3 regions of the Mesorhizobium sp. DCY119 genome follow, and region 3 is predicted to be linked to each of the others. Evidence: riboswitches for the same ligand, from Rfam matches in the RefSeq annotation. Region 3 holds a riboswitch; each other region holds the start of a gene.

Region 1 (10,186 bases), 1.5 Mb from region 3:
CTGCACGAAAGCGCCGGATCGAAAAAGCTCGTCCACATGCATGGCGAGCTCAATTCGGCGCTTTGCGAGGCATGCGGCATGCGCCGGCCATGGTCGGGCGACATGTCCATCGATACGCAATGCCCCTGGTGCAAGGCAAGGGGGCGGATGCGCGTCGATGTCGTCTGGTTCGGCGAGATGCCCTACCACATGGAGCAGATCGAAAAGGCGCTCGATGCCTGCGACCTGTTCGTTTCGATCGGCACCAGCGGCAATGTCTATCCTGCCGCCGGCTTCGTCGAGCAGGCCAGGGCTGCCGGGGCGCATACGGTCGAGCTCAACCTTGAGCGCTCCGAAGGCTATTCGAACTTCGATGAAGCGGAATACGGTCCCGCGACGAAGATCGTGCCCGCCTTCGTCGATCGGCTTCTTATCTGACCATGATCCGTTCCGAAAACCGGCATCCACTTTTCGGGATCATGGTCTGGGCGGATAAGACTCACCGCCGCTTCTTCGGCTTCTCCAGCAGCGCGACCGCCTCGACATGCGCCGACCACAGGAACTGGTCGACCGGTGTCACGCTTTTCAGCCTGTAGCCGCCGTCGATCAGTATGCGCAAATCGCGCGCCAGCGTTGTCGGGTTGCAAGAAACGGCGGCGACCAATGGCACCTCCGATTTCGCGATCTGCTTGCACTGGTCTTCGGCGCCGGCGCGCGGCGGGTCGAACACCAAACCATCGAAAGCTGCGAGTTCCTTGTAAGTGACCGGCCGGCGGAACAGGTCGCGCTTTTCCACCGTCACGCGCTTAAGGCCGGAGGCGAATCGAAAGCCGCGATCGAGCGCTGCAAGAGCTGCCGCATCGCCTTCCACGGCGTGGATTTCGGAGTTTGCCGCAAGGCGCAGGGCAAATGCGCCGGCGCCGGCAAACAGGTCGAGCACCTTCTTCGACTTCTTCAGATGTTCGCCGACCAGCCCGGCCATGACCTCTTCAGCCGATGCGACAGCCTGGAGGAAGCCGCCCGAAGGCGGCGCGACCGACACATTGCCGAATGTCACGACCGGCTTCTTCGGTTCGACGATGATCTCGCCATCAGCCGCCACCCGCGCCAGCCCTTCGCGAATCGCAAAGGCGGAAACCAACATGCGGGCCTTGTCCTCGAGCTTGCCGCCGTCCTGAGCCGCTACATCCAGCCCCGAAGCAGAATGCGTGACGGTCATGTGGAATGGCTGGGCGGTCTTGCAGAGGAGTGCCGCCAGTTGCCGCAGCATCGGCAGCGCGCGCTCGATCTCCGGCTCGATGATCGGGCATTCCTCGATGTCGATGATCTGGTGCGATAGCGCCCGATTGTAGCCGAGCAGCATGCCGCTTTCCGTGCGGCGCACCGAGAAAATGGCGCGGCGACGCGAATGCGACGCGCAGGGAACCGTGGCTGCAACATCCGTCTCGATGCCGCGGCTCTTCAGCGCCTGCACCACCTTGTCGCGTTTCCAGTCGAGATAGGCCTGCGCCTCCAGATGCTGCAAAGCGCAACCGCCGCAATCGGTGAAATGGCGGCATACCGGGTGGATGCGGAGTGGCGATTCTTCCAGCACCGCAATCAGCATAGCCCGATCCTTTTCGCGCGCGGCCGTCACCGTCTCGCCTGCCAGCGCGAAGGGAATGAACACCGGGCCGCTCGGCGTGTCCGCCACGCCGTCGCCCTGCGCACCGAGGCGTGCGATCTGAAACTGAGTGCTCATGCCTTTACCCCGGCCAACAGAAATTCGCGGTTGCCGTCACTGCCTTCGATGGGCGATGGGCAAATCCCGATCGCTCGCCAACCCGGCACCGCGTCGAGCCATTCTTTCAGCGCTTCGGCGATCAGCGGTGCGTCGGCCGGGTTCTTGAGCAACCCGCCCTTGCCGATCGCCTCGCGTCCGGCCTCGAACTGCGGCTTGACCAGAAAGATGCCGTGCGCCCCGGATTGCGCCAGATCAAGCGCCGGCGGCAGAGCGAGTTTCAGCGAGATGAAGCTGACGTCGGAGACGATCAGGTCGGGCGCATGCCCGTTGAGATCGCCTGCGGAAAGCTCCCGCGCATTCAGCCCCTCGATGCATCGCACGCGCGGGTCGGCTTTCAGGCTTTCATGCATCTGGCCATGGCCAACGTCGATCGCGACGACATGCGCCGCACCCCGCTCCAGCAGAACCTGCGTGAAACCGCCGGTCGACGCGCCGATATCGAGCGCCGTACACCCCGAAGGGTCGATGGAAAAATGGTCGAGCCCGGCAATCAGCTTGAGGGCGGCGCGCGAGACATAGGCCTGTGCCGGGTCGTCCACGGCGATCACAGCCTCGGGCGAAACGCCCTGCCCGGCCTTGGCTGCAACGGTGCCGTCAACCGTCACCGTGCCGCGCTCGATGGCATCGCGCGCCCGCGAGCGGCTGGCAAACAGGCCGCGCGCGACGAGCAATTCGTCGAGCCTCTGGCGTGTTTCGATTTTGGAATTGGCGTTCATCCGCCTTCATTGGCGAATGCATGCAGGGAACGCAAGCTTCAGAAGACGATGATCCGGGAAACCGTGCGCTCGGTGATCGGCAGCAAGCCTTCGTCAAAGCGCCGGATCAGCTCCGCCCGCGCGCTTTCCAGAAAGGTCGGCGTGTAGGAATAGGAGTCGTGGAGGACCACGAATTCCGGCTTGCGCTCATAGGAAAAGCCGCCGCGAATGTCGCCGATCTTGCGCGCGACGATTTCCATGACGGCCTGCTCGAGTTTCACATCGTAGCGCATCTGCGCATTTGCCGGTGCGCTCAGCACGGCCAGACACGCCGCACTCCCCAAAAGCATTTTCATCGTGCTCTCCCTGCCCGGAGAGTTTTCTAGCGGCAACGCGCTAAAAATGGCCCAAGAGACAAGGTAAGCAAATACTCAAGGTTGAAAGTAAATGGATTCTCAACCTCGCCGTCCGCCCTGTTTTCGGGCCACCCATTCCGGGCGCAGCAGCGACATGACAAGTTCGTCGCGATGCTCGCCGCCGAAATAGGCACTGCCGCGCGCGACACCTTCGGCACTGAACCCGCAGGCTTCATAGGCCCTGCGGGCACGAAGATTCTCTGGAAAAACACCCAGCCAAAGGCGATAGACGCTCGTCTGTTCGAAAACCAAATCGGCCAAGGCGGCAAGCAAGGCTCTGCCGATGCCTTTTCCAGGCTGCCGCACCGCAACGCGCTTTATCATTGCCGCGCCTTCAGGCGAGGCCCAGTCCCGCACGATGGCGAAGCCCAGGCGTTTGTCCGACGCGTGCGCGACAAAATATGCGTGCCGACCGTCGTTCAACGCCGCGGCGTGGCGCGCTTCATCCCAACGTCCGACAAGCCGGTCATACTCTTCGAGCCGCTCGGTCTCCATGATGAAGGGAATGTCTGCTTCCGTTGCCCGCACGAGTTGGAATGGCGCGGCTGCCTGCATCGAACGACGGCCGATCAGGCCGTGGCCGAGCGCACCGACTGCCCGAGCGCTGCAAACACCGTGCGCACGATGCCGGTCGAATCGAGCCCGGCGTCGACATACATCTTTTCCGGCTTGGCGTGGTCGGTGAATTCGTCCGGCAGCACCAGCGGCCGCACCTTCAGGCCCGTGTCAAGCAGGCCTTCCTTGGCCAGGAAATGCAGCACATGGCTGGCGAAACCGCCGATGGAGCCTTCCTCCACCGTCAGCAGCACCTCATGCGACCGGGCAAGCCGGCGCACCAGATCCTCATCCAGCGGCTTGGCAAAGCGCGCGTCGGCAACCGTGGTGGAAAGTCCGGCGGCGTCGAGCTCCTCGGCGGCAAGCAGGCAATCCTGCAGGCGCGTGCCGAAGGACAGAAGTGCCACCTTGGTGCCTTCCTTGACGATGCGGCCCTTGCCGATTTCGAGAATCGAGCCACGCTCGGGCATGTCGACGCCGACGCCGTTGCCGCGCGGATAGCGGAAGGCGATCGGGCCTTCGTCGAAGCTTGCGGCAGTGCGCACCATGTGGCGCAGTTCCGCCTCGTCGGCAGCAGCCATCACCACGAAGCCGGGCAGCGAGGCGAGATAGGTCGTGTCGAAGGCGCCGCAATGGGTCGGCCCGTCGGCGCCGACGAAGCCTGCGCGGTCGATCGGGAAGCGCACCGGCAATTTCTGGATCGCCACGTCATGCACGACCTGGTCGTAGGCGCGCTGCAGGAAGGTCGAATAGATCGCCGCGAAAGGCCTCAACCCTTCCGTCGCAAGACCGGCAGCGAAAGTCACCGCATGCTGCTCGGCGATACCGACATCGAAAGTGCGGCTCGGGAATACTTCTCCGAAGAGATCGAGCCCGGTACCTGAAGGCATCGCGGCGGTGATGGCGACGATGCGGTCGTCTTCGCGCGCTTCCTGGATCAGACTTTCGGCAAAAACCTTGGTGTAGCTCGGCGCATTGGCCGGGGCCTTGGCCTGCGCGCCGGTGATGACGTCGAACTTGTTGACGCCGTGATATTTGTCGGCGGCGGCTTCGGCAGGCGCGTAGCCCTTGCCCTTCTGCGTCACGACATGGATCAGGATCGGGCCGGTGCCATTGTCGCGAACATTCTTCAGCACCGGAACGAGGTGTTCCAGATTGTGCCCGTCGATCGGGCCGATGTGGTAAAAACCCATCTCCTCGAACAGCGTGCCGCCGGTGACGTAGCCGCGCGCATGTTCCACCGCGCGGGTGATGGCGCGGTCGGCGCGCGCGCCGAGATAGGAGGTCAGCTTCTTGCCGAGGTCACGGATGCCGGCATAGGTTTTGCCCGACGCCAGACGCGCCAGATAGGCGCTCATCGCGCCCGAAGGCGGGGCGATCGACATGTCGTTGTCGTTGAGAATGACGATCAGCCGCGCATTCAGCGCGCCGGCATTGTTCATCGCCTCATAGGCCATGCCCGCCGACATCGCGCCGTCGCCGATGACCGCGATGACGTTGTTGGTGCCGCCATTGAGGTCGCGCGCCACCGCCATGCCGAGGCCGGCCGAAATGGAGGTCGAGGAATGTGCGGCGCCAAACGGGTCGTATTCGCTCTCGGTGCGCTTGGTGAAGCCGGACAGCCCGTCTTCCATGCGCAGCGTGCGGATGCGGTCGCGGCGGCCGGTGAGAATCTTGTGCGGATAGGCCTGGTGGCCAACATCCCAGATAATGCGATCGTCCGGCGTGTCGAAGACGTAATGCAGCGCCACCGTCAGCTCGACCACGCCGAGGCCCGCGCCAAGATGCCCGCCGGTATGCGAAACGGCGTCGATCAATTCGGCGCGCAACTCCGAAGCGAGCTGTGGCAGGTCGCTTTCGGGCAGCAGCTTGAGGTCCGCGGGAATGCGGACCTTGTCCAGCAGCGGCGTTTTGGGTGGCAAAGTCACGAGGTCGAAGCCTGTCTGTAATCCATTTAGTCTACAGATTGGAGATAGAGCGTCGGCTCCGGAAAGTAAATGTGCGGTGATGACGCGTATCCCAGCGTCATAAGCATCAACTTTCAGGCAAAGGTATGAATTCCTGGTCGTCGCCTGGCACGATGTCGAAGCGGCCGGTCTTCCATTCCTGCTTGGCCTGCTCGATTCGTTCCTTGGAGGACGAGACGAAATTCCACCAGATATGGCGTGGCGAACCGAGCGAAGCACCGCCGAACAGCATGAAATGCGCGCCGTTTTCCGCCGAAACGACGATCTCGTCGCCCGGCTTCAGCACCAGCAGACGGTTTTCGGGGAAACGGTCGCCGGAAATCACAATGCTGCCATCGAGCACATAGATGGCGCGTTCCTCGGCGTCGGCTGGAATGCTGTAGCTGGCGCCGGGGGCGAGGCGGATATCGGCGTAGAGCGTGTCGTGATAGGTCGTCACCGGCGCGCGCATGCCTTCAAGCTCGCCGATCACGACGCGACCGGTCACGCCCTCGGCACTGAATTCGGGCAGCGTTGCGCTTGCGGTGTTCTCGAACACCGGCGCGATTTCCTCCTTGTGGTCGGGCAGCGCGATCCAGGTCTGCAGGCCGGAAACCGACATCGGCGCCCCGCGCATTTCCTCGGGCGTGCGCTCGGAGTGGACGATGCCGCGCCCGGCGGTCATCAGGTTCACGTCACCGGGCGAGATCACCATCTCCGTGCCGAGCGAATCGCGGTGCCTTATCTTGCCATCGAACAGATAGGTGACGGTCGAAAGACCGATATGCGGATGCGGGCGCACGTCGAGCGCCTTGCCGGCGCGCAGGATGGCCGGACCCATGCGGTCGAAGAAGATGAACGGCCCGACCAGCCTGCGCTTGGCCGTCGGCAGTGCGCGCCGCACCTCGAAACCGCCGATGTCCTTGGCGTTGGGAATGACCATCAGCTCGATGGCATCGCAGGAGAAGGCGTCACCCGGTTCGGGATCGCGTGCGGGAAAAAAGCTCATGGGACACTCCGGTCTGCGGTTGCGTTCAACCTTATGCAGAGAGGCTACGCCCCAAGCGCGACAATCGAAAGTCCCATACCGGAGACGGCATGTTCAATCGCTGAGCCTAGAACAGGCGCACGACAAGCGTCATGCGTTTGCAAAACGCAGCGCCGAACGGGCCTTCGCCTTGGCGGCTTCTTCCTCGCGGTTGCGCGGATGCTGGTGCGTTTCCATCGAATGCAGCAGTTCGTGCGCCGCCTCCCCTATCTTATCGACGGCGCGGTTGAAGGCTTCCTCGTTCTTCTTGGAAGGTTTCGTCGTACCGCTCAGCTTGCGGACGAACTGAAGTGCTGCGTCGCGGATCTCGTCATGCGTCGCCGGTGGCTCGAAATTGAACAACGTCTTGATATTGCGGCACATCGTCAGCTCCCGGATTTTCCATCGACCCTTTGTCTGCTTCATAACTGGGCGCGAGGTGCCGCGACGTCAAGTCATTCACCGTCGAGCGGCTCCGTGCCCACGGGCTTGCCGTCGCGCGACAGGCGGATTTTCTCGACCTTGTCCTCGGCGGCCTTGAGCAGCCGGTCGCAATGGGTCTTCAGCGCTTCGCCGCGCTCATAGATCTTGATCGACTGGTCGAGCGGCACGTCGCCGCGCTCCAGATCGTCGACGATCTTTTCCAGCGCCTCCAGCGCCTGCTCGAAGCTCATCGCCTTGATTTCTTCACTCGGCTCGGTAGCCATTCCTTATCCTTTCATCAGGCGCTTCACATGCGCCGCGACCGAGAACGACAGGCCCTCGAGGTCGTATCCGCCTTCCAGCAGGCTGACGAGCCGGTTGCTCGCATGGCGCGTGGCGCGGTCCATGAGTTCGCCGGTCGCCCAGTCGAAATCGTCTTCGGTCAGGTTGATCTCGGCCAGCGGGTCGCGGTGATGCGCATCGAAACCGGCCGAAATGATGATCAGGTCCGGCGCGAAATCGTCGATCGCCGAAAACACGCGCGAACGCATCGCCTCGCGAAAAATGTCGCTGCCGGTCTGCGGGGCCAGCGGCGCGTTGACGATGTTGCCGGCGCCGGTCTCGTTCTTCGCGCCGGTGCCGGGGTAAAGCGGCATCTGGTGCGTCGAGCAGTAGAGCACGGACGGGTCGTCCCAGAAGATGTCCTGCGTGCCGTTGCCGTGATGCACGTCCCAGTCGACGATGGCGACGCGCTCGGCGCCGTGCTTCTTCTGTGCATAGCGCGCGGCGATCGCGGCATTGTTGAACAGGCAGAAGCCCATCGCCGTGGTCTTTTCGGCATGGTGCCCCGGCGGGCGGCTGGCGACGAAGACATTGTCGGCCTTGCCGGAAAACACGTCGTCCACAGCCGCGTTCGCCGCACCTATCGCCGTCAGCGCCGCGATCCAGCTTTTGGGGCTGGCGGAGGTGTCGGCGTCGATGGAACGGATACCCTCTTGCGGGATAGCCGCGCGCACCTTTTCGACATGGCTTTCCGGGTGAGCGTAAAGAATCGTCGCCTCGTCGCCCTCCGGTGCCTCGACTCGGTCGAGTGCGGCAAAGGCCTCGTCTTCCAGCACGCGCGCGATTGCACGCAGGCGGTCCGGGCGCTCCGGGTGGCCGGGCGGCGTCAGATGCTCGAGATAGATCGGATGTGAATAGAGACGCGTCGTCATGCAAACATCCTATCAGGAAAGACCGTGCCGCCGCCATGCGTCGGCCCCCGAAGCCTGGGGAAAATCCTCTTTGCGAAGTCATAGGTCGGCATCGGGGGATGTTTTTGCAAGCGTTGCGCGTTAAGTCTTCGGCACTGTCAGGTGCCCGCCGCAAGGTGGGAGAATCGGGAACACGGTGAAAATCCGTGGCGTGCCCAACGCTGTAAGGGGAACCGCATCGGCAAATGCCACTGTTCGCGAGAACGGGAAGGCGCCGCAAGCGGGATGAACCCAAGCCAGAAGACCGGCCCGGTAGAGATAGTCATCCGCGTGGACAGGCGGAGCGACATTTTTCGATCGCAAGGGGAAATGCGATGAATGTTGTCCGCAACCACGTCTGCCGTGAAAATGCTTTCGAAGACGCCGAGCGCGATGCCGTCTACCGCGCCATCTTCACCCGCCGCGACGTGCGCAGCCATTTTCGTCCAGACCCGATAGACGATACGGTGCTGGCCCGGCTGCTTCTCGCCGCCCATCACGCGCCTTCCGTCGGCTTCATGCAGCCCTGGAACTTTATCGTCGTCCGCGACATGCAGCGCCGGCAGGCCGTGCGCGATCTTTTCCTCGCCGCCCGCGAGCAGGAACTGCCTAATATCGCCGAGGAGCGGCAGGCGCTCTACCGCAAGCTGAAACTGGAAGGCATCTGCGAAAGCGCGCTGAACCTCTGCATCACCTGCGACCGCTCTCGCTCGAAGGGTTCGCCGCTCGGCCGCTGGCACAATCCCGAGATGGACGTCTACAGCACCGTTTGCGCCGTGCAGAATTTCTGGCTGGCGGCGCGCACTGAGGGCATCGGCGTCGGGTGGGTCAGCATCCTCGACGCGGACGCTTTGAAGCGCGTGCTGAACATTCCCGGCCACGTCGTTCCGATCGCCTATCTCTGCGTCAGCCATGTCTCGGAATTCGCGCCGCGACCCGACCTCGAACGAAACGGCTGGGGCGCCCGCCTGCCGCTCTCCAGCCTGATCATGAGCGAGACCTTTGGCGGCGAAGGCGAAGACGCACTGAAGGAGGTCGCTGACGAAGCGAACCGTTCGTGACCCCTCTCAGCCCTTCTCGACCAGCAGCCCGTTAAGCAAGGTCTTGAAGGCCGAGACGGCTTTGCGTGAGGTTTCCTCGGGATCATCGGAATTCGCGATCCTCTGCGATGCTTGGCTGCTCGCGCCATTGATCAGCCGCGCAGCTGTGCCCGCATCGAGATCGGGAACGACAATCCCCTCCTCCTGCAACCGGGTCAGGTTTTCCGTCATCGAGGCTTCGCAGGCGCTGGCGTTCGGCCATTGCGACGGATCGCCCAGCACGGCAGGGGCGTCGCGGAACAGGATGCGCTGGATTTCCGGGTCGAGCGCCAGTTCGATGTAGCTCGTGCATTCGTCGACGAAATGCTGCCAGCGCGTCGGCGCCTTTTCCGCGATTTCGCGCACCCGCACCGCCATCTCGCCGTCGATCTCGGCAATGACGGCCTGAAGCAACCCCTTCTTGTCGCCGAAGTGATGATAAAGCGCGCCGCGCGTCAGGCCGGCTGCGGCGGTGAAATCGTCCATCGATGCTTCCGCATAGCCGACAGTGCCGAAGGCATGACGCGCAGCCTCCACCAGCTTGGCGCGCGTTTCGGCGATCATCTCCTTGCGTGGTTTATGCGCCATCAAATCTCCTTCGCATACGATGCGTATATTATTTGACATACGCGACGTATGCAACTATCTAGATTGCATACGCCACGTATGTAAGTGGTGCCCCTCTGGAAATCCAGGAGCGTTCGATGTCCAACCCCTATAGCGAGATATTCAAGGCGCCGGGAGCCAAAGGCTTCGCTGCCGCCGGTTTTATTGCGCGGCTGCCAATCGCCATGGCGCCGATCGGCATCGTCGCCATGCTGTCGCAGACCCATGGCGAATACTGGCTGGCGGGTGCCGTCTCTGCAACCTATGCGCTGACCAATGCGGTCTTCGCCCCTCAGATCTCGCGGCTGGTCGATCGCCTCGGCCAGACAAGGGTACTCGTGCCGACAACGATCATCTCGGTGATCGCCTTCGCCGCACTCCTGATCGCCACCAACCAGAACTGGCCGATCTGGACATTGTTCGTATCGGCGTTTGTGGCCGCGGC
Region 2 (10,186 bases), 2.3 Mb from region 3:
GCTGCCGATCTCGGCAACCGAAACGGCAGTCACCACCAAATGGCTGGTGCACAAGGATGCGGTCGAGGGTGTCGACTACGATCTCGCTGAACTCACCCATGTCTGGACCGAGACCAACGATCAGGACCGCAGGATCGTCGAGGAAAATGCCTTCGGCATCAAGTCGCCGGCCTATGAGCCCGGACCTTACTCGGTCGAGCATGAGGGCGGCGTGATGCAGTTCGTCGAATGGTACTGCAACTTCATCGAGCCGCGCCTGACCGACGACGAAAAGCCGGCGCTGCGCAGCGTGGCCTAAGACCATGAGCCCGAACCGTAGGACCGCGTTAGCGAAAAGTGGTTGCCGGTTTTCGGACAAGCTCATGGTCAATCAAACGGAACTAAGCGGATGAACGCGATGACGGAACTTTCCCTTTATCGGCATCTGGACGAGATGGTGCCGTGGAACGACCGGCTGCAGGTGCTGGAATGCATCGGCGTGATCGACGAGGCGTCGGAGGTGAAGACCTTCATCTTCCGCTCCGACAACCAGACCTGGTTCCGCTACCAGCCCGGCCAGTTCGTCACGCTGGAACTGCCGCTGGAAGACGGCCCGCTGATGCGCACCTACACGCTGTCCTCCAGCCCGTCGCGGCCGTTCTCCATCGCGGTCACGGTCAAGGCGCAGGCCGGCAGCGTCGGCACGCGCTGGATGTTCGACAATCTCGTGCCCGGCGTCCACATCAAGGCCTACGGCCCGGCAGGCGATTTCTCCCATCACAACCATCCGTCGGCGAAATACCTGTTCGTCTCCGCCGGTTCCGGCGTCACGCCGATGATGTCGATGCTGCGCTGGCTGAACGATTGCGCGCCATGGACCGACGTCGCCTTCGTCAACTGCGCGCGCCGCCCGGAAGAGATCATCTTCCGCAAGGAGCTGGAACTGCTCGGCAGCCGCATGCCCGGCCTGTCGCTCGGCTTCCTCATCGAGGAGCGCTCGAACCGAGAAGTCTGGAGCGGCCATATGGGCCGCATCGATGCCGTGCGCCTGCCGCTTCTGGCGCCCGATTTCCGCGACCGCGAAGTCTTCTGCTGCGGCCCCGACCCGTTCATGCGCGCGGTGCGCCAGATGCTCGAGGCCGCAGGCTTCGACATGGCGCATTATCATCAGGAAAGCTTTGGCGCGCCTCCGGTGGAAGTCGTTCCGGCGCCGTTCTCCGACGCCTCCACGCCCGCGCCCGATAGCGCGCCTGTCGAGCAGATCACCCCGATCCGCTTTGCGCTGTCGGATATCGATGCCGACTGCGTCTCCGGCCAGACCGTGCTGCAGACGGCCCGCGCTTCCGGCGTGCGCATATCAGCCGCATGCGAGTTCGGCCTGTGCGGCACCTGCAAGATCAAGAAGGTCTCGGGCGAGGTCGAGATGAGCCACAATGGCGGCATTCTCGACCACGAAATCGAGGACGGCTTCATCCTCGCCTGTTGTTCGAAGCCGCTCGGTGCGCTGACGGTCGAGGCCTGATCCATGGGCTCGCATTGGCAATCGGGCGCGATCGAGCGTCCCGCCGGCTCGGCTGCGTCCGTCGAAGACCCAGCCCTGTCGTGCCCGGAAGATATCTTCCTGTCGTGGCTGCTATGGCTGCCGCAAGGCAGCGACATACGCACTGCCGCCGCCCGCGAAGTCGCTCGCCTCGATCGCCGTGCGCCATTGCCCGATGGCCTGCGCCGTCTGCGAGGCATGTTCATGCTCGCCGCAAACGGCTCGGCCGTTTAGGCATTTCCACATCGGCTTTTTCCACACACCGCCAAACCCGGTTGACGCTCGCCGGACGCACAGCTACCAGTGGAATCGGAATTGGTTCCGCTTCACGGCGGATGAAAAGGGAACACGGTGAGATCGACAGATCGAAGCCGAGACTGCCCCCGCAACTGTAGCCGGCGAGCTTTCTTTCAACCAGGCCACTAAAAGCGCTTCAGCGCGATTGGGAAGGCGAAAGACAAGCATAGACCCGGAAGTCAGGAGACCTGCCTTTTCCGGTCACCCATGCTTGAACACGGGGTGTGTTCAGGCGCGGTCGCCCGTGGCGGTGACATTTGAAAAAGTGTTGCCGCATGCCGGGGTTGGCCGAGGGTTCGATGTCGTCGTTTCATAGTCTGCCTGTCGATCATTTTCCTGTCTGCGGTTTGTCATCAAACCTTCGGGCGCGCTTTGCCGCCCGCCAAAAGCCTATCGGGGGCAGACATGCAGAAATCGACCATTTTGGCTGGCGCATTGGCGCTGGCTTTCACGAATAATGCCGGCGCGCAGGAGCTGGATGACGGCGCCGCGGACGTAATCAAACTCGACACGGTCGTCGTCACAACGCCGCTGCGGCGCGAGACCACGCTGGCGCGCTCGACCTCGTCGGTGACGGTCATCGACCGCAGGGAGATCGAGCAGTCGGCAGCACCCGACCTGCCGTCGCTGCTGAAGTCCTATACCGGCGTTTCGATCATTTCCTATGGCGGGCAGGGGGCGTCGGCCAATGTCTATCTGCGCGGCATGTCGGCCACCCAAACGCTGGTGTTGATCAACGGCGTGCGGGCAAGCTCGGCCACCAGCGGCACGACCTCCATCTTCAACATCCCGCTGGCTTCGATCGAACGCATCGAGGTCGCCAAGGGCGCGCATTCGGCCCAGTACGGCGCCGACGCCATGGGCGGCGTCGTCAACATCATCACCAAACAGGGCGGAGCCTGCGCCGATGGCCGCAATGCCTGTGCCACGCTCACCACCGGCGTCACCCATCCCTGGGGCGGCTATGTCTCCGGCACCGTCCAGGGACGCAGCGAAAGCGGCGTGAACTACGCGCTCAGCGGCAGCCTGCTGGGCACGCGCGGCTATGACTTTACCACGCCGCTCGCCTGGGGTCACGAGCCCGACGATGACGGCTTCCTGCAAGGCTCGGCCAATCTTTCGCTCTCGAAGGAATTTGATTGGGGCCGGCTCTACGCCGACGGCCTGTTCGCGCGCGGCCGTAGCCAGTACGACGCGACGTTCCCATCCGCAAACGAAGTCGACACCACGACCTTTGCCGGCAAAGTGGGCGCGCATGTCCTCCATTCCGACAGCTGGTCCTCGACGGTCGAACTCAGCTCCGGCCTCGATTACTCGACCAATTTCCGCGACGACGTGCCGGGTGGCGACAGCCAGTTCGACACGCAGCGCTACGGCATATTCGCCTCGACCGAAAAACGCTTCGAGACCGGCAAGGCCAGCCACATCCTGACGGGCGGCGTCGAAGCCTATCGCGAGCAGGTCGATTCGACCGTCGACTTCGCCGTCGATTCGCGCGACCTGGCCGCACTTTTCAGCCAGTATTCGCTGGAGTACGAGGCGCTCCGCGTCGACACGGGCATCCGCTATGATCACAGCAGCCAGTTCGGCAGCGCCACCACCTACAATGTCGGCGCGAGCTACGAAGTGCTGCCCGATCTCGTGCTGCGCTCGTCCTACGCCACCGGCTTCCGCGCGCCGACCTTCAACGATCTCTATTATCCCGGCTATTCCAACCCGGATTTGAAGCCTGAAAAGTCGCGCTCCTACGAGGTCGGGCTGAACTGGCAGGCAACGGCTGGCACCAGCGTCGACCTCGCTTTCTATCAGACCTTCCTCGCCGACGCGATTGCCTCCAATCCGCCGACCTATCTTCCCTTCAACGTCGCAAGCGCCCGCATAACCGGTTTCGAGGTGACGCTGGCGCACCGCTTCAGCGACGAATGGAGCGGCAAGGCCACGATCGACATCCGTGAGCCGCTCAACCAGGACAATGGCAAGTACATTCCCTATCGCGACCGCTTCAAGGCAACGGCCGAACTCACCTACAGCCCGACCGAGCAGCTCGACCTGACGGCGAAAGTTCTCTATGGCGCGGCGCGCTATTCCAATGCGGCCAACACCGTCGAACTGCCGGACTACGTGACGGTCGATTTCACCGCGCTCTATGCCCTCGATGCGCAGTCGCAGTTCAAATTCTCGGTCGAGAACATGTTCGACGAGGAATACGCCACCGTCACCGACTACCGCGCGCCGGGGCGCACTTTCAATCTGAGCTTTACGCGAACGTTCTGAACGGTGAGGTTCTGCATCGGGCCTCTATTGGGGCCCGGTGCCCGGAGAAAAGCATGAAACGAATCATGGCGATCTTGATGGTCTCGGTTCTCAACGCCTCTGCGGCTCTCGCCGCCGAGGCTCCGCATCGCGTCGTCTCGATGAATGTCTGCACCGACCAGCTCGCCATGCTGATCGCCGGCGAGGGCCAGCTTTATTCGGTCTCCTATCTCGCCGGCGACAGGAATGCGTCGGTGCTTGCCGATCAGGCTGGCGGCTATGTGGTCAACCATGGGCTGGCGGAGGAAGTCTTTCTCATGCAGCCGGACCTGATCATCGCAGGCACCTTCACGACGCGCACGACCGTCGAGCTTCTGCGGCGGCTCGGCTTTCGCGTGGAGGAATTTGCGCCGGCAAATTCCCTTGACGACATCCGCGAACACATCTCGCGCATGGGCACGCTGCTGGGACGGCAGGAAAAGGCGTCTGCGCTTCTGGCCGAGATCGATGACGCGTTAGCGAAGCTCCGCGCGCAGCCGCCCTCCGGCAAGTCTGTCGCGACCTACTCCGCCAACAGCTACACCTCCGGCTCCGGCACGCTGGTCGATGCGCTGATCGGCATCTCCGGCCTCGAAAACATCGCTGCGCGGCTCGGCCTCACCGGCACGTCGAAACTGCCGCTGGAACTGCTGGTGCTCGCCGATCCCGATCTCGTCGTCTCCAGCGAGGGCGATTATCCAGGCCCCGCACTGGCCGAGGAGGGCTATGTCCACCCTGCCTTCAAGGCGCTGACAGCGGGCAGCACGGCCGTCAATATCCCGTCGAAGTACACGATCTGCGGCGCCCCCTTCACGCTCGAAGTCGCGCGGATTCTGCAGGATGCGGCGGGGGCGGCCAAATGAGCGAGACCGCCCGCTACCGCCTGCTGCTCGTGGTGCTTGGCGCAGCGACACTCATCCTGTTCCTGCTGTCGCTCACCGTTGGCCCCGCTGCACTTGGTTTTACCGAAAGCATCGCCGCACTGTTCTCATCGAAGGCCGGCGCCATCGCCCTCATCATGCAGGAAATCCGCCTGCCGCGTGCCATCCTTGGCCTGATGATCGGCGCGACGCTCGGCCTATCTGGTGCAGCGCTGCAGGGCTATCTGCGCAACCCGCTGGCAGAGCCGGGATTGATCGGCGTCAGCGCCACCGCCTCGCTCGGCGCGGTCATCGCCATCTACACCGGCTTCTCGGCGGTCTTCCCGCTTGGCCTGCCGCTGGCAGCGCTTGCCGGAGCCGTGCTCGCGGTGCTGGTCGTGCAGGCCATGGCCGGCATGAAGGGCGGCGCGCTCACCATCATCCTCGCCGGCGTCGCAGTCTCAAGCTTCGCCGGCGCCATGACCTCGCTGGCGCTCAATCTGTCGCCGAACCCGTTTGCCGCACTCGAAATCATGTTCTGGATGCTCGGCTCGCTCACGGACCGCTCCATGACCCATGTCTGGCTCGCCGCACCTTTCATGATCGTCGGCTGGGTCATGCTCGCCTCGCTCGGGCGGGCGCTCGACACGCTGACGCTCGGCAATGACGCCGCCGCCAGCATGGGCGTCGATATGCGCCGCGTGCAGTTCCTGGCAGTGTTCGGCACCGCCGCGTCTGTGGGGGCCGCAACCGCTGTTGCCGGCGCCATCGGCTTCGTCGGCCTCGTCGTGCCGCATATATTGCGTCCGCTGGTCGGCTCGCGCCCGTCGCGGCTGCTGCCGGCCAGCGCGCTCGGCGGTGCCTGCGTTCTGCTCGCCGCCGACATTCTGGTCCGCATCATCGCGCCGGGAAAGGACCTCAAGCTCGGCGTCCTGACGGCCATCGTCGGTGCGCCGTTCTTCCTCTGGCTCGTCTACCGCACGCGGAGGAACCTGCTGTGACCCTCCTTGCCATCGATCAACTTCATGCTTCGCTCGGCGGCAAGCCGGTACTGCACGGGCTTTCGCTTGCCGTTCAGGAAGGCGAGTTCGTCGGGCTGATCGGCCCGAATGGTGCCGGCAAATCGACGCTGCTGCGGGCGGCCCTCGGCCTCATCCCCTCGACCGGAAAGATTGCGATTGCCGGCAAGGATGCAGCCTTCATGCCGGCGAAGGAGCGCGCGCGTCACCTCGCCTATCTGCCGCAGGAGCGCGAGATCGGCTGGCCGGTTTCGGTCGAGATGCTGGTTTCGCTCGGCCGCGCGCCGCATCGGCCTGCCTTTGCCGGACTTGATGCGGCGGACACGGCAAAGATCGAAGAAGCCATGCGCCGCATGGAGGTCGACGCCTTCCGACACCGTCCCGCGACCGACCTTTCCGGCGGCGAGAAAGCGCGGGTGCTGATTGCCCGCGCGCTCGCGCAGGATGCGCCGCTGCTGCTGGCCGACGAGCCGACCGCCGGCCTCGACCCTTCGCACCAGATCACGCTGATGCGCCTGTTTGCGGCACTCGCCTCGGAGGGCCGGGGCGTTGTCGCTTCGCTGCATGATCTTGGCCTTGCGGCGCGCTGGTGCACGCGGCTCGTTCTCATCGACAAGGGCCGCATCGTTGCCGACGGCGCGCCGCGCGCGGTGCTGACGGCCGCGCGCCTGCGCTCGGTCTATGGCGTAGAGGCTTATCTCGGCGAGACGCAAGGCGGCATGCTGGTCATGCCGCTGGACGTCGCCGGCTGACGGACTTGGGAGGGCGAAACATGGAAACGCTGCAAAACCTCATTCGCGATCATCTGCGCGACTGGCAGACGGGCTGGAGCATGGGCACCTTCGGCGCGATCGCCGAATTCCATCAGGATCGCGACGAGACGCCGGTCATCGATGATGGCTTCACGCTGTCGCGCGCGACCCGGCGCGGCGCGATCCATATCGACCGCAAGCGGCTGGATGAAGTGGTGCCGGTCGCTTATGAAACCGTCAGCCCGCGCGCCCATCGCTGGAGCCAGGCGGTCGCATTGTGCCTGCCGGAAGCGCTGGCGCGTCGTGAGGCCCGTTCCGTCCTGACAGAGCTTGGTCCCGACGACGACGCCATTCGCGGCATAGACCACACCGGCATCCTGTTCGACATGGGTCTGTCGCTCCCGCAATGCGATTTCTGCATCCGCACCAGCGATCCGAAGCTGCTGACAGTGCTGCGCGCCAATCTCGGCCATTCGCTGTTCGAGCACGACAATGCCGCCATGCCGGCCATTCTTTCCGCCCACCCGCACCGCGTCGCGCTGACCCATATCGGCCGCGTCGAGGTGTTCCAGAAGATTGGCGGCCCCGACACCGGCGGCGTCTCGCCCCCCGGTCCGCACACGCATCTGCTGCCGAAGCTGTTGCGAACCGGTCGCACCCATTCCGCCAACACGCCGATCCCGGAAGGGCTGATGCCGCTCGGTTCGCTTCACCCCGGCAATCCGGTCATCGGTGCCATGGGCGAAGACATCGAATTCGATGCTGGGCTGCATCGGCATTTCCAGGATCTTTATTCCGCCTATGGCGACCCCAATCTGGTGATGCTGAAGCGGACCGTTCTCGGCGCGCTGCAACGTGGCGGCGACCCGGAAGGTTTTGTCATTCCCGATGGCCGCTTCGAGCGCGGCGTCGTGCGCCTGGCGCTACGCCAGCAGGCGCGGCTGGCCGAGCATCAGCAGGATTCCGAACTGGCACACCGGCTTACGATATGGCGCAGGGTGCATGACCAGCGCAGCGACGCCGAACTGGAGGACGACGATTCACCGGGGCATTGACTGGTGATTTTTGTGAGTGTTTTTGCGGCAGAACTGCCCCTTACCCTCTCCCCGTAAGGACGGGGAGAGGGGGTCATCAACGTAGCGGCCAGCCTCCGTCTACCCATCATTGCGGGAGAAGGACGAAGCTCGACGCTGACGCTCCCTCTCCCCATTTTTCACGGGGAGAGGGTAAGGGTGAGGGGCAACCTCAACCTCAAATCCGCTTCCCGTCCTGATCGAACAGAAACGCCCGCGTCCCGTCGAGGCCGAAGCGCGCGCCGTCGCCGGCGTTGAAGCTGCGGGCATCGCGGCTTTCCACGGTGATCGTGCCACCCTCGGGCAGTTGCGCATGCGCGTAGGTGACGCCGCCGAGACGCTCGACCAGCGTGACCTTGCCGGAAAGCGCGCTGGCTGCCCCGTCTGCCACCACGAAATGCTCGGGCCTTATGCCGAGGCTGACCGCCGTTCCAAGCTTAGGCGGCGCGCCGCGCGTCGCGACCGCCATGCCCGTCAGCCCAAGCTTCGGCGCCGCTACCATCGCCTTGCCGCCTTCCACGCCGACGACCGTCACCGGCACGAAGTTCATGCGCGGCGAGCCGATGAAGCCGGCGACGAAACTGTTGTCGGGGTTTTCGTAAAGCTCCAGCGGCGCGCCGACCTGCTCGATGCGGCCTGCGCGCAGCACGACGATGCGGCTTGCCAGCGTCATCGCCTCGACCTGGTCGTGGGTGACGTAGATCATCGTCGTGCCGAGTTCCTGATGCAGCCGCGCGATTTCGATACGCATCTGCACGCGCAATTCGGCATCGAGGTTGGACAGCGGCTCGTCGAACAGGAACACGCCAGGCTGGCGCACGATGGCCCGCCCGATCGCCACGCGCTGGCGCTGGCCGCCGGAAAGCTCGCGCGGCTTGCGTTGCAGATAGGGTTCGAGATGCAGGATCTTGGCGGCTTCCGCCACCTTGCGGTCGATCTCTTCCTTCGGCCGCTTCGCCATCTCCAGCGGAAAGCCCATATTGGTCGCCACTGTCATATGCGGGTAGAGCGCATAGGTCTGGAACACCATGGCGATGCCGCGCTTGGCCGGGTCTTCGCCGGTCACGTCGCGTCCGCCGATCTCGATGCGCCCGTCCGAGGTGGTTTCGAGCCCGGCGATCATGCGCAGCAGCGTGGACTTGCCGCAGCCGGACGGCCCGACGAAGACGACGAATTCGCCATCCTTGACGTCGAGATCGACGCCGCCGATCACCTCGGTTTCGCCGAAGCGCTTCTTCACTTTCTGGAGCGACAGGCCCGCCATGACTATACCTTCAAACTATTTGACCGCGCCGTCGGTCAGGCCGGAAACGAACCAGCGGCCGACAAGGGCGAAGAGGGCGACGACCGGAATGATCGCGGCTGTGGCGCCGGCAAGCAGCAGGCCCCAGTCGATCTGATACTGGCCGATGATGCCGGCAAAGCCGACGGGAATGGTGCGCCGCGCATCCGACACGATCAGCACCGAAGCGAACAGATATTCGGTCCACGACGAGATGAAGGCAAAGATCGCGACGCTGGCGATGCCCGGCGCGATCAACGGCATCAGGATGCGCACGAGAATGGTGGTCGTCGGCGCACCGTCGACCACTGCTGCTTCCTCGATCTCGCGCGGGATGGTGGCAAGGAAGGAGCGCATCATCCAGATCGAGAAGGGCAGCGCGAAGGCGACATTGACGACAACCAGCGCCACCGGGCTGTCGATCAGCCCGACCTTGGCGAACAGGCCGTAAAGTGGGATCAGCACGACGACGCCGGGGAAGGCATAGGCGAGCAGGATCGTGCGGTAGAGCGCATTGCGGCCGGGAAATTCCATGCGGAAAAAGGCATAGGCCGCTGGCAGAGCCAGCAGCACCGTGAACGCCGTCGAGAACGAGGCGACGATGAGGCTGTTGATGAGATAGACCGGGAAGTCCGACGCCTGCAGCAGCTTCTCGAAATGCTGCAGCGTAAAGCTCTCCGGGATCATCGTCGGTACGCGCTGGATGATCTCACGCGGCAGTTTGATCGAGCCGGTGATGACCCACCAGAACGGCATGCAGATCAGAAGCGCGATCAGCAAAAGCCCGCCATAGAGCGACAGCGCCTGTCCGAATGTGCGTTTCATCGGGCGGCCTCCTGCGCGGTCATGGCGCGCGTGGCGAGGAAAGCAAAGCCCATCAGCAGGATACTGGTCAGCACCGAAACGGTTGCCGCTTCGCTCAGCCGATAGCCTTTGAAGGCGGTCTCGTAGATCAGCACCGGCAGCGTCTGCGTGGCGCCCGCCGGTCCGCCCGCAGTCAGCAGCCAGATCACATCGAAGACGTTGAAGGACAAGAGCGTGCCGACAACGCCGAGTACCAGTAGCGTCGGCTGAAGCAGCGGCCAGGTGATG
Region 3 (10,186 bases):
TCGTCCTGCTCGCCTTCCTGTCGCTTCTCGTCGAACTGGGTCTCGGTTACCCGGATCGGCTGGTGCGCGCAATCGGCCATCCGGTGATCTGGATCGGCCAGCTCATTTCTTTCCTCGACAAGAACCTCAACCGCGCCACCCAATCCGACGCATCACGCCGCATTTGCGGCGTGGTGGCGCTGATCGTGCTGATTGCCATCCCGGCGGGCTTCGCATTTTTCCTTGAAACGCTGTTTTCGCTCTCCCCGCTCGGCATTGTCGCGTCGGCACTGCTCGCCAGCACATTGCTGGCGCAGCGCAGCCTTGCCAGCCACGTGAAAGCGGTGGCCGACGCGCTCGATCGCGGCGGCTTGCAGGCCGGCAGACGCGCCGTGTCGCAGATCGTCGGCCGCGATCCCGAACGGCTGGATGAGGCCGGCGTCAGCCGTGCCGCGATCGAAAGCCTTGCCGAAAATTTTTCCGACGGCATTGTCGCGCCCGCCTTCTGGCTCGGCATCGGCGGGCTGGCCGGCGGCGTCGCCTACAAGGCTGCCAACACTGCCGATTCGATGATCGGCCATCGCACGAAGCGGCATGAAGCTTTCGGCTGGGCTGCAGCCCGCTTCGACGACCTGATCAACCTGCCCGCCTCGCGGCTGACCGCGCTTTTGCTGGTGATTGCCGCGATGATCGTGCCCGGTGCCAGTGCTGCCAATGCCTGGCGCAGCGTCTGGCGCGATGCCTCGAAACACCGCTCGCCCAATGCCGGTTGGCCGGAAGCGGCCATGGCTGGCGCGCTCGGCCTGTCGCTCGCCGGCCCACGTGTCTATGGCGGCGTGATGGTCGAGGATGCGACGATGGGCGATGGCCGGCGCGAGGCGAATGCCGCAGACATCAGGCGCGCGCTGAGGCTTTACTGGACGGCGGATGCGTTGATGATTGTGGGGTTTGGGGTGCTGTCGCTTGGGATGTGGCTCGGATAGGGGTGCGTCCTTCGAGGCTCGCCCGTCAGAGTTTACGACACAACGGCAATGTCCTGCGGGCTCGCACCTCAGGATGAGGGAGGTGGGTGCGCTTTCACGCCAAGTTCTGAAACGCTTGTTATCTGAAGTGCTGTGATGTGAAATACTTGTTGGCAGGTGTCGGGGTGAAACAAGCTAGCGGGCCGTGGGACAACCTGGCAGGCCTTGGGTAAGACAAGCCGCCTACCTCCCTCATCCTGAGGTGCGAGCCCGCAGGGCATGGAAATTGTGCCGCAGACATCGATGGGCGAGCCTCGAAGGACGCACCGCCTAAAACTCAATCCCCTGCTGCGCCTTAACCCCCGCCGAAAAATGATGCTTCACCGAGCCCATCTCGGTCACCAGATCAGCCGCCTCGATCAGCGCCGGCTTGGCGTTGCGGCCGGTGACGACGACATGCAGGCCTTCGCGCCGGTTCTTCAGGGTCGAAACCACGCTGTCGAGGTCGAGATAATCGTAGCGCAGCGCGATGTTGAGCTCATCCAGCACGACGAGGTTGATCGACGGGTCGGCGATAAGCTCGACCGCCTTGGCCCATGCGGCTTCTGCAGCGGCGATATCGCGCTTGATGTCCTGCGTCTCCCAGGTGAAGCCCTCGCCCATCGTGTGCCAGACCATGCGGTCGCCGAAGGTGGCGAAGGCATCCTTCTCGCCGGTGTGCCAGGCGCCCTTGACGAATTGCACCACGCCGACGCGCTTGCCATAGCCGAGCATGCGCAGCGCCAGCCCGAATGCAGCCGTCGTCTTGCCCTTGCCGGGGCCGGTGTTGACGATGAGCAGTCCCTTTTCGGTAACCGTCTTCTCGGCCACCTCGGCGTCCTGCATCGCCTTGCGCTTGGCCATCTTGGCCTTGTGGCGCTCGGCTTCCTTTTCGTCGATTTCTTTCATCTCATTTCACCTGCATCGGCAGACCCGCGACCATAAAGAATACGCGGTCGGCGCGGGCGGCGATCCTTTGATTGAGCCGGCCAGCAGCATCGCGGAATTTCCGCGCGAGCGCGTTGTCCGGCACGATGCCGAGCCCGACTTCGTTGGCGACGACGAACCACGGACCGCGCGGCTTGGCCAGAACGGCCTCCAGCATTTCGCTTTCGCGTTCCAGATCATGATCGGCCAGCAAATGATTGGAAAGCCAGAGCGTCAGGCAATCGACCAGCAAAGGCTGTTCATCAGGCACATCGGCAATGGCATCGGCAAGGTCGAGCGGCGCGTCGATCGTCTGCCAGCCTTCGGCGCGGCGGGCGCGGTGCAGCGCAATGCGCTCGACCATCTCATGGTCGAAAGCCTGCGCCGTGGCGATATAGGTCCAGGGCGCAGGGAATGCGGTGGCCAACCGCTCGGCATGCGCGCTCTTTCCGGAGCGCGCACCGCCGAGCAGGAAGGTCAGCGAAGTGGCGTCAGGCAAAGCTGTCGCGCAGGCTTGTCGCCGTTCCGGTGAAGCGTCCGCGAATGACGCCGACGGCTGCACCGAGCACCACCCAGAAGATCAGGTTCGTCACGGTTACGGCGACCACGAACTGGTGATGCAGGTCCGGCGGGATCGGCGATTCGTGGCTGGCCGGCTGCGGCGCGCCGAGCAGATGCGGCGCAACGATCAGGGCCACGCCGATCAGCGAAAACACCAGCGACGAGCGGAAGGCGATCAGGCCGAGACCAGCGGCGGTGGCAACCACCGTGCCGATCCACCAGACCTGACGGGCGGCAAGATCGGCCGCAGGCATGGCCGGCAGTTCCGGCGGCAGGCCGAGGCCCGGCGCCAGCGTGAACACGGCAAAACCGGCAAAACCCCAGAAAATGCCCTGGCGCCAGTTGGCGATGCCACCGGCAAGTTCCGAAGCAGCCACCAGAACCAGCGCAAAGCCGATACCGGTGACGATGTTGGCAAGTGCTGTGAAGGCGAAGCGCTCGAAACCGTCCGCCGGCGCCCAGCCTTCTTCGTCATGCTCGTGGGCGGGTGCTGCGGCTTCAGCCGCCGGAGCTGCGGTTTGCGCACTATCGGCGGCGGCCGCAGCGTGCTCGTGGCCGCCTCCGGCGTTCTCGAAGGTTTCCGCCTTCAGGATCAGCGGAACGGTTGCATAGGTCTGCATGGCCGTCATGACGATGCCGGACAATAGCCCTGCGATCGCCGCGATGAACACGACGTTACGAAACAATGTCATGGGAGCGGTCCTTCGTTAGTGGCAGGGAAACGCCATCGAGTGGCGATAGTCGTGGCCGGCATTATGGACGACTTCCATATGCGAGAAGCCGACGAAGCCGATAACGAAGAGGCCGAGCAGACCGGCCATTGCCAACTGCATCGAGCGCGAGGCCGAACCTGCTGTTGCGCCGAGCGACGAAGAAACCGTGTTCATTTCCAAATACCTTTCACCCTCCACCCGAGGGCACCTAGAGTTTCCGACGTCGCCGGCAGGTCTCCTGGCTTGCGGGTCGGCACCCTTCCCCGCCTTCCCGAGAAAATTCTCAGTGGCATCTGGGGAGAGCTCGCCGCGCACAGTTGCGGGGGCAGCCGCGGCTTTGGGCAGATTTTGCCCGCACCGCATTCCCTATTGATTCCTCGCGGAACCGACGACAGCGGCGACTATAAGGATAAACCCGCCGCCCGGCAAACCAATTTCCCGCCCTTTTTCCTGCCGGAAAGGTCGTAATTTGACGATCGGGCAACCGTCGCCGGAATTGACAAATTTTCCGCACAGGTATCCGCTGACCCCACCGGAGGATAGCGCGATGACGGCAGGCCCAGCGGAAAGCAAAGCCTATAACGGGCTTCGAACAGCGGAGGTGACGCTGCCGTCCCGCGCCTATTGGAGCGACGCCGAATACCAGCGCGATCTCGACACGATCTGGTATCGAAACTGGATCATGGCCTGCCGCGAGGCCGATGTCACCCAGCCGCTCGCCTATCGCGTGTTCAAACTCGGCACGCAGGAAATCCTCATCATCCGCGACGAGACCGGCGTGCTGCGTGCCTTCCACAACACCTGCCGCCATCGCGGCTCGCAGCTTTGCGGCGAGAGCGAAGGCAGGCTGAAGGCTCGGCTGCTCACCTGCCCCTATCATGCCTGGTCCTATTCGCTGCGCGGCGATCTCGTGCGCGTGCCGTCGAAATCGCTGCCTGAAGGCTTCGACAAGGCCGACTACCAGCTCTATCCGGTGGCGCTGTCGGTCTGGCGTGGCTTCGTCTTCGTCAACCTGGCCGAAAATGTGCAAGGCTCGGCTGCAGATGTTTTTGACGCCGGCTCCGCCGACCTAAGCAACTGGCCGCTGGAAGACCTCGTCACCGGCCATGCGTTTCGCAAGGTGATGAACTGCAACTGGAAAATCTTTTGGGAAAACTTCAACGAGTGCCTGCATTGCCCCGGCGTCCATAAATCCCTGTCGCATCTGGTGCCGATCTATGGCCGCGGCCTGATGGCACGCCACGACGACCCGGAATGGGCGCTTCATGCCGACAATGATGCGCCCGAATATTCCGGCGGCCTGCGGGCCGGCGCCGAGACGTGGTCTGAGGACGGGCGCGTGCATGGTCCGGCTTTTCCAGACCTGACCGAGGCCGAGCGCGGCGCCGGCCAGACCTATGCCGCGCATCTGCCGTCGATGTTCGTCGTCGGCCATGTCGATTATGTCCGCACCGTGCGGCTGGTGCCGCTGGGACCGGAACAGACGGAACTGGTGGCGGAATGGCTCTTCCTGCCGGAAGCGTTGACCTCAGGCGGAACCGACCTCGAAAACATCGTCAGGTTTGGCATCCAGGTGCTGGAGGAGGACGCGGCCATTTGCGAGATCAACCAGAGAGGCCTGCATTCGTTGCGCCACGAGGCGGGCGTGCTGATGCCGGAGGAATATGAGCTTCAGCGCTTTCATCAATGGGTGCGCGGCAAGCATGCGCAGGCGCTCACATCGACTTCGGCAGAAAACGCCAGGTGATCAAGCCGCAGATGGCCGTGAAGACGCCGAGCGTGACGAACACCGCGCCAAGGCCGAAGAAGGCAAGCACAACCGAGTAGACCAGAGGCGGCAGAAGCTCCGACAGATCGAGATAGGTGCGGTAAACGGCGGTCATCTGTGGCCGCTCATAGGTGCGCACCGCGCGCATGAAAGCGGTCGAGCCGAGCGCGTCGAGCGCCACCGCAAACAGCGCGCCGAACAGCAGGAAGACGCCGGTGACGAGCGGCAATCGCTCGCCGCCAAGGCCTGCCAGCAACAGCGCCGTGCTCATGCCGAAAAAGGCAAACGTCATGATGTTTCGTGCGCCGAAGCGCCGGCCCGCCCTGCCCCAATAGATGGCAGCAAACAGAAGGGCGTTACCTGCCGAAACCAGAAGACCGCCGGCCAGTTCGCCCTGCCCCGTAACCACCATCAGGATCGGGCCGTAGACGAAGAACGTCGTCCAGAAGCAGGAGCGGCCGAAGGCGATTACCCATGCCAGCCGCAGCCGTGGCTGGGCGACAAAGCGGCCGATATTCTTGAGGGGATTGGCCGGTCGCGTCTTGCCCGGTCGGATCAGCGCATTGTCGCCGAGGCGGAAGTACCAGAAGGTTATGAGCAGCGCCGTCGCGAAGGCAACCACCACGCCATGTGTGACGAAGATTCCGTAGCGCGTGTAAAGAAAGACGCCAAGCGTCGGCCCGCCGGTCCAGGCGATCATCGATGCCGCCATGCGCAGCGATTCGGCCTGCATGATGTCCGTCTTGCGGATGTGGTCCATGATGTAGAGGTTGAGCGTGATCGCCAGCGCACTCGCCCCCATGACGCGGGCCAGCATGCCGAACATCTGCCCCGGCAGCGAATGCGTCATGAACAGCAGCGAACCGACGGCGAGCAGCACCACGCCTGTCGTGTAGATCCAGCGCCGCGAAAAACGCCCGATCAGCATCGGCATGAACAGCGTTGCCGAAAGGCCGATGAAGGCAACGAGCGTATAAAGCAGTGAGACGGTCTGCTTGTTCTGCAGGAGTTCGTAGGCCTGGATCGGAACGACGCTGGCGATCGACGCGCGCGCAAAGGACTCCAGCGCATAAAGCGTGGCAAAGGTTCGCGCGCCCGCCGGCTTTACGGCGGGAAGCCAGATCGGATGCCTTACCTGCGTGACCATTCCTGCCCCGGATCATTTGCCGGCAGATTTGCAGGCGCAATCACACCGCCGATAGCAGGAAACCGACCTGCCATCGTCGCAAAAGCCGGTTGGATATCGTCTTTTCGGCTGTGGCCTAAGAGATCGCTCGCTAACTCTAGGCGGCGTCCCATTCCGGCGAAAACCCGAAATCGCAAAGACGCGCATTGCGGCCAGTCAGCGCGGAGATCGCCGCCATCTCCTCGTCCGACAGGGCAAAGTCGAAGATGGCGATGTTTTCCGACAACCGCGCGATTTTCGTCGTCCGCGGAATGGCGACAACGCCCTCCTGCTGAACATGCCAGCGCAACACGATCTGGCCCGGCGTCCTGCCGTGACGGGCAGCGGCATCGCGGATCGCGTTTTCCGAAAACAGGTCGCCGCCGCGATAGAGCGGGCAATAGGAAACCAGCGCCATGCCGTTGTCGCGGCAAAGGCGGTAGACCTTCCGCTGGTCGAGATAGGGGTGATTCTCGACCTGATTGGCTACCAGTGGCTCGTCCGAGAGCGCGATCGCCTGCGAGAGCAATGCGGTCGGGAAATTCGACACGCCGATATGGCGCGCAAGGCCGGTGCGCTTCATGGCGTTCAGCGCCTTGATGGAGCCAGCCAGCGGAATCTTCGGGTTCGGCCAGTGGATCAGCAGCAGGTCGACCTGATCGAGGCCGAGATGCTTCAGGCTGGCCTCAGTCGAGCGCTCCAGATCTCCCGGCGCGATGTCCGTCCACCACACCTTCGTCGTCACGAAAACATCGTCGCGCGCAACGTCCGAAGCACGAAGGCCGACGCCGACATCCTTCTCGTTGCCGTAAGCGGCGGCCGTGTCGATATGGCGATAGCCGACCGACAGCGCGCGCAACACCAGTTCGGCACAGTCGTCGCCTGAAAGCGTCCACGTTCCGAGACCGAGCGCGGGAATTTGCGCGCCATTGGCGTTTACGCTGTGCATTGCATCCTCCAATTCCATTCTTTCGTCGTCATGATCCGTGCTAACGGTTGAACGATAATCAAACGAACCGCAACATCACGCATGCTTCCAGATACAGAACCGCTTCAGCAACCGAAATCCCGCCGCATCGACGCGCTCGACCTGGCGCGGGGCCTCGCCCTGATCGCCATGGCGATCTATCACTTCACCTGGGACCTCGGATTCTTCGGCTACACCGAGCCCAGCCTGACGGCCTTCGGCGGCTGGAAGCTGTTTGCGCGCTGCATCGCCTCGAGCTTCCTGTTCCTCGTCGGCGTCAGCCTTTTCCTGGCCCACGGCAATGGCATTCGCTGGAAGGGGTTTTGGCGCCGCTTTGCCATGGTGGCAGGTGCAGCTCTCGCCATCTCTGTGATCACCTACTTTGCCGTGCCGGACGATTTGATTTTCTTCGGCATATTGCATCAGATCGCGCTGGCGAGCCTGCTTGGGCTTTTGTTCCTGCGGCTGCCGACGCTGCTCACATTGGTCGCGGCGGTAGCGGTGATCGCCGCACCGAACTTCCTGCGCACACCATTCTTCGATCATCCGGCATGGTGGTGGGTCGGCATGTCGTCCGTCAATCCGCGCTCGAACGACTACGTCCCGCTGTTTCCATGGTTCGGTGCGGTCCTGCTCGGCATCGTGGCGGCAAGGCTCGCCACATCGTCCGGGCTGTTTGCGCGACTGGCGGGGGTTTCTCTCGGATCGTGGTCGAAGCCTCTAACCTTTGCCGGGCGGCACAGCCTGGCCTTCTACCTCATCCACCAGCCGGTGCTGATCGCCTGCGTCTGGCTTTTCTCGCAGGTCATGCCGGCTGACATCCCCACCAAGGAAGTTCAGTTCCGCACCTCCTGCGAACGGACCTGCCAGGACACGCGCGACGCCGAATTCTGCACGCGCTATTGCGCCTGCATGCTCGATACGCTGGAAAAGGACACTCTCGACGCGCTCTTTGCCGGCAAACAGACGCAGGAACTGCGCGACAAGGTGAATGACAGCGCCGGCTACTGCACGGCAGATACCGAAAACACGAGCCCTTAGAGCGGTTCAGCGTTTAACAGAAAGCCGAACTGCTCTAAGTCTTTGTTTTTACGCAATTCCGGACGGAAAGTTGTTACACACTTTTCCTGGAATTGCTTGAGGGAGGAGGAACGCAATGACGGACATCCACACGGCGCCGAACCGCATACCGTGGCCGCCGATCATCTATCTCGCGGCCATCGCGATCAGCATCGCGCTCGGCCTGCTCTATCCGCTGCCATGGCTGCCGTCGGGCATACTCCCCGACATATTGCTCGCCCTTGGATGGCTGGCCGTCGCCGGCACGATTGCTCTCTACGTTTCAGCCATGCGTGCCCTGAAGCAGGGCAACACGACGATCAAGCCTCATCAGGGCGCGGATCATCTTGTGACAAACGGTGCGTTCTCTTTCACCCGCAATCCGATCTATCTCGGCAACACGCTGCTGATGATCGGCGTTGGCCTGATAACCGGCATCGTCTGGTTTTTCGTGCTGGCGCTGGTGGCCGCCTTCACCACCCAGAAACTCGCCATAGAGCGCGAGGAAAAGCACCTGATGGCACGCTTCGGAAAGAAGTACCGCGATTATGCCAAGCGCGTCCGGCGCTGGATTTGAGAGACGGACGATTTTCGAATAGATTTTAAGTCGTCACGCCGAGTTCAACGAGCCGCTCGACGCAAGACTCTTCGGCATGGTCGAGTTCGGCAAGCGTCTCTTCGAGGTCGCGGCGTTTCTGGCGCAGATCCTCGCGCTTTTCCTCGATCCGCTTGATCATCAGGTTGAGCTGGCCCACTTCGCCGGGCGGCTCCTTGTACATCTGGATGATTTCGCGGATTTCGTTGATCGAGAAACCGAGCCGCTTTCCCCGCATGATCTGCTTGACCAGATGCCGGTCCGTCGGGCGGAACAGGCGCGTGCGTCCGCGGCGGACGGGCTGGATAAGCCCCTCATCCTCGTAGAACCGCAAGGTGCGCGTCGAAATATCGAACTCGCGGGTCAGTTCGGTGATCGAATAATATTCCCGCATGTCAATTCCATTCTCGCCAGAGCGTCGGACCGAAGAGTGGAAACCGGTTTGTTACAAAATCCGATGCTCCACCAACGCGACTCCACGCTGGAATCTTGGCACGGCATTTACGTAAAAGTCAATCGATCACAGACCTGTGATAAAATGATCTTCAGGTCACGCCGAACCACCAGGTCGCCAGCCCGAGAAAGGCAAAGAAGCCGACGACATCGGTAACGGTCGTCACGAACACGGCAGAGGCCACGGCCGGGTCGGCGCCGAAGCGATCCAGGAGCAGCGGGATCAGAATGCCGGCAAGGGCTGCCACGAACATGTTGATGATCATGGCGGCGGCGATGATGCCGCCGAGATTTGGGTCCTGGAACCAGGTCGCGGCGACGATGCCGATGAGGACGGCGAAGATGATGCCATTGATGAAACCAACGCCCATCTCGCGGCGGATGATGCGGCCTGCATTGTAGATATCGAGATCGCGCGTCGCCAGCGCCCTCACCGTCACGGTCATCGTCTGCGAGCCGGCATTGCCGCCCATGCCAGCCACGATCGGCATCAGCACGGCCAGCGCCACGATGCGCTCGATCGTATGGTCGAAGAGGCCGATGACGGACGCCGCCAGAAAGGCGGTAAAGAGGTTGACGAGCAGCCAGGGCACGCGCGAGCGCGAAGCGGTGAGCACGCTGTCGGAGAGCTCTTCATCGCCGACACCGCCCATGCGCAGCAGATCTTCCTCGGCTTCCTGCTGGATCACATCGACGACGTCGTCGATGGTCAGCACGCCGACGAGCCGCTCATTCTCATCGACGACGGCGGCAGACAGAAGATCGTATTGCTCGAACTCGTGCGCGGCCTCTTCCTGGTCCATGCTGGCCGGAATGGCGTGGCGCGTCTCGTGCATGACATCTTCGATCTTGACCGAGCGCTTGGAGCGCAGGATCTGGTCGAGATCGAGCGCGCCGAGGAGCTTGAAGGTCGGATCGATGACGAAGATCTGGCTGAACCTGTCGGGCAGGTTCTTGTCATCGCGCATATAGTCGATCGTCTGGCCGACGGTCCAGAA

What was found. A riboswitch is a leader RNA that binds a small molecule or an ion and turns the genes downstream of it on or off. The one in region 3 is predicted to bind cobalamin.
Region 1: another riboswitch for cobalamin. It lies ahead of bluB (5,6-dimethylbenzimidazole synthase); the one in region 3 lies ahead of DZG07_RS10890 (CbtB-domain containing protein).
Region 2: another riboswitch for cobalamin. It lies ahead of DZG07_RS23415 (TonB-dependent receptor); the one in region 3 lies ahead of DZG07_RS10890 (CbtB-domain containing protein).

The regions. Positions count from the first base shown of each region.
Region 1 covers NZ_CP031834.1:3,753,870-3,764,055, forward strand. The annotation lists gene DZG07_RS18230 (NAD-dependent deacylase) at 1-417, shown strand, start outside; gene DZG07_RS18235 (class I SAM-dependent RNA methyltransferase) at 479-1,720, opposite strand; gene DZG07_RS18240 (TlyA family RNA methyltransferase) at 1,717-2,478, opposite strand; gene DZG07_RS18245 (hypothetical protein) at 2,517-2,813, opposite strand; gene DZG07_RS18250 (GNAT family N-acetyltransferase) at 2,913-3,428, opposite strand; gene dxs (1-deoxy-D-xylulose-5-phosphate synthase) at 3,443-5,356, opposite strand; gene DZG07_RS18260 (pirin family protein) at 5,463-6,383, opposite strand; gene DZG07_RS18265 (DUF2277 domain-containing protein) at 6,513-6,785, opposite strand; gene DZG07_RS18270 (exodeoxyribonuclease VII small subunit) at 6,857-7,108, opposite strand; gene DZG07_RS18275 (histone deacetylase family protein) at 7,112-8,038, opposite strand; cobalamin riboswitch at 8,161-8,345, shown strand; gene bluB (5,6-dimethylbenzimidazole synthase) at 8,392-9,117, shown strand; gene DZG07_RS18285 (TetR/AcrR family transcriptional regulator) at 9,124-9,723, opposite strand; gene DZG07_RS18290 (MFS transporter) at 9,840-10,186, shown strand, end outside.
Region 2 covers NZ_CP031834.1:4,782,741-4,792,926, reverse strand. The annotation lists gene DZG07_RS23430 (aromatic ring-hydroxylating dioxygenase subunit alpha) at 1-298, shown strand, start outside; gene DZG07_RS23425 (hybrid-cluster NAD(P)-dependent oxidoreductase) at 398-1,501, shown strand; gene DZG07_RS23420 (hypothetical protein) at 1,505-1,753, shown strand; cobalamin riboswitch at 1,819-2,027, shown strand; gene DZG07_RS23415 (TonB-dependent receptor) at 2,222-4,090, shown strand; gene DZG07_RS23410 (ABC transporter substrate-binding protein) at 4,144-4,971, shown strand; gene DZG07_RS23405 (iron ABC transporter permease) at 4,968-5,969, shown strand; gene DZG07_RS23400 (ABC transporter ATP-binding protein) at 5,966-6,739, shown strand; gene DZG07_RS23395 (hypothetical protein) at 6,760-7,794, shown strand; gene ugpC (sn-glycerol-3-phosphate ABC transporter ATP-binding protein UgpC) at 7,991-9,076, opposite strand; gene DZG07_RS23385 (carbohydrate ABC transporter permease) at 9,092-9,919, opposite strand; gene DZG07_RS23380 (sugar ABC transporter permease) at 9,916-10,186, opposite strand, start outside.
Region 3 covers NZ_CP031834.1:2,246,483-2,256,668, reverse strand. The annotation lists gene cbiB (adenosylcobinamide-phosphate synthase CbiB) at 1-962, shown strand, start outside; gene cobO (cob(I)yrinic acid a,c-diamide adenosyltransferase) at 1,272-1,889, opposite strand; gene cobU (bifunctional adenosylcobinamide kinase/adenosylcobinamide-phosphate guanylyltransferase) at 1,891-2,406, opposite strand; gene DZG07_RS10895 (CbtA family protein) at 2,399-3,160, opposite strand; gene DZG07_RS10890 (CbtB-domain containing protein) at 3,176-3,355, opposite strand; cobalamin riboswitch at 3,392-3,586, opposite strand; gene DZG07_RS10885 (aromatic ring-hydroxylating dioxygenase subunit alpha) at 3,729-4,928, shown strand; gene DZG07_RS10880 (MFS transporter) at 4,897-6,096, opposite strand; gene DZG07_RS10875 (aldo/keto reductase) at 6,233-7,063, opposite strand; gene DZG07_RS10870 (DUF1624 domain-containing protein) at 7,145-8,122, shown strand; gene DZG07_RS10865 (isoprenylcysteine carboxylmethyltransferase family protein) at 8,238-8,717, shown strand; gene DZG07_RS10860 (MerR family DNA-binding transcriptional regulator) at 8,743-9,129, opposite strand; gene mgtE (magnesium transporter) at 9,281-10,186, opposite strand, start outside.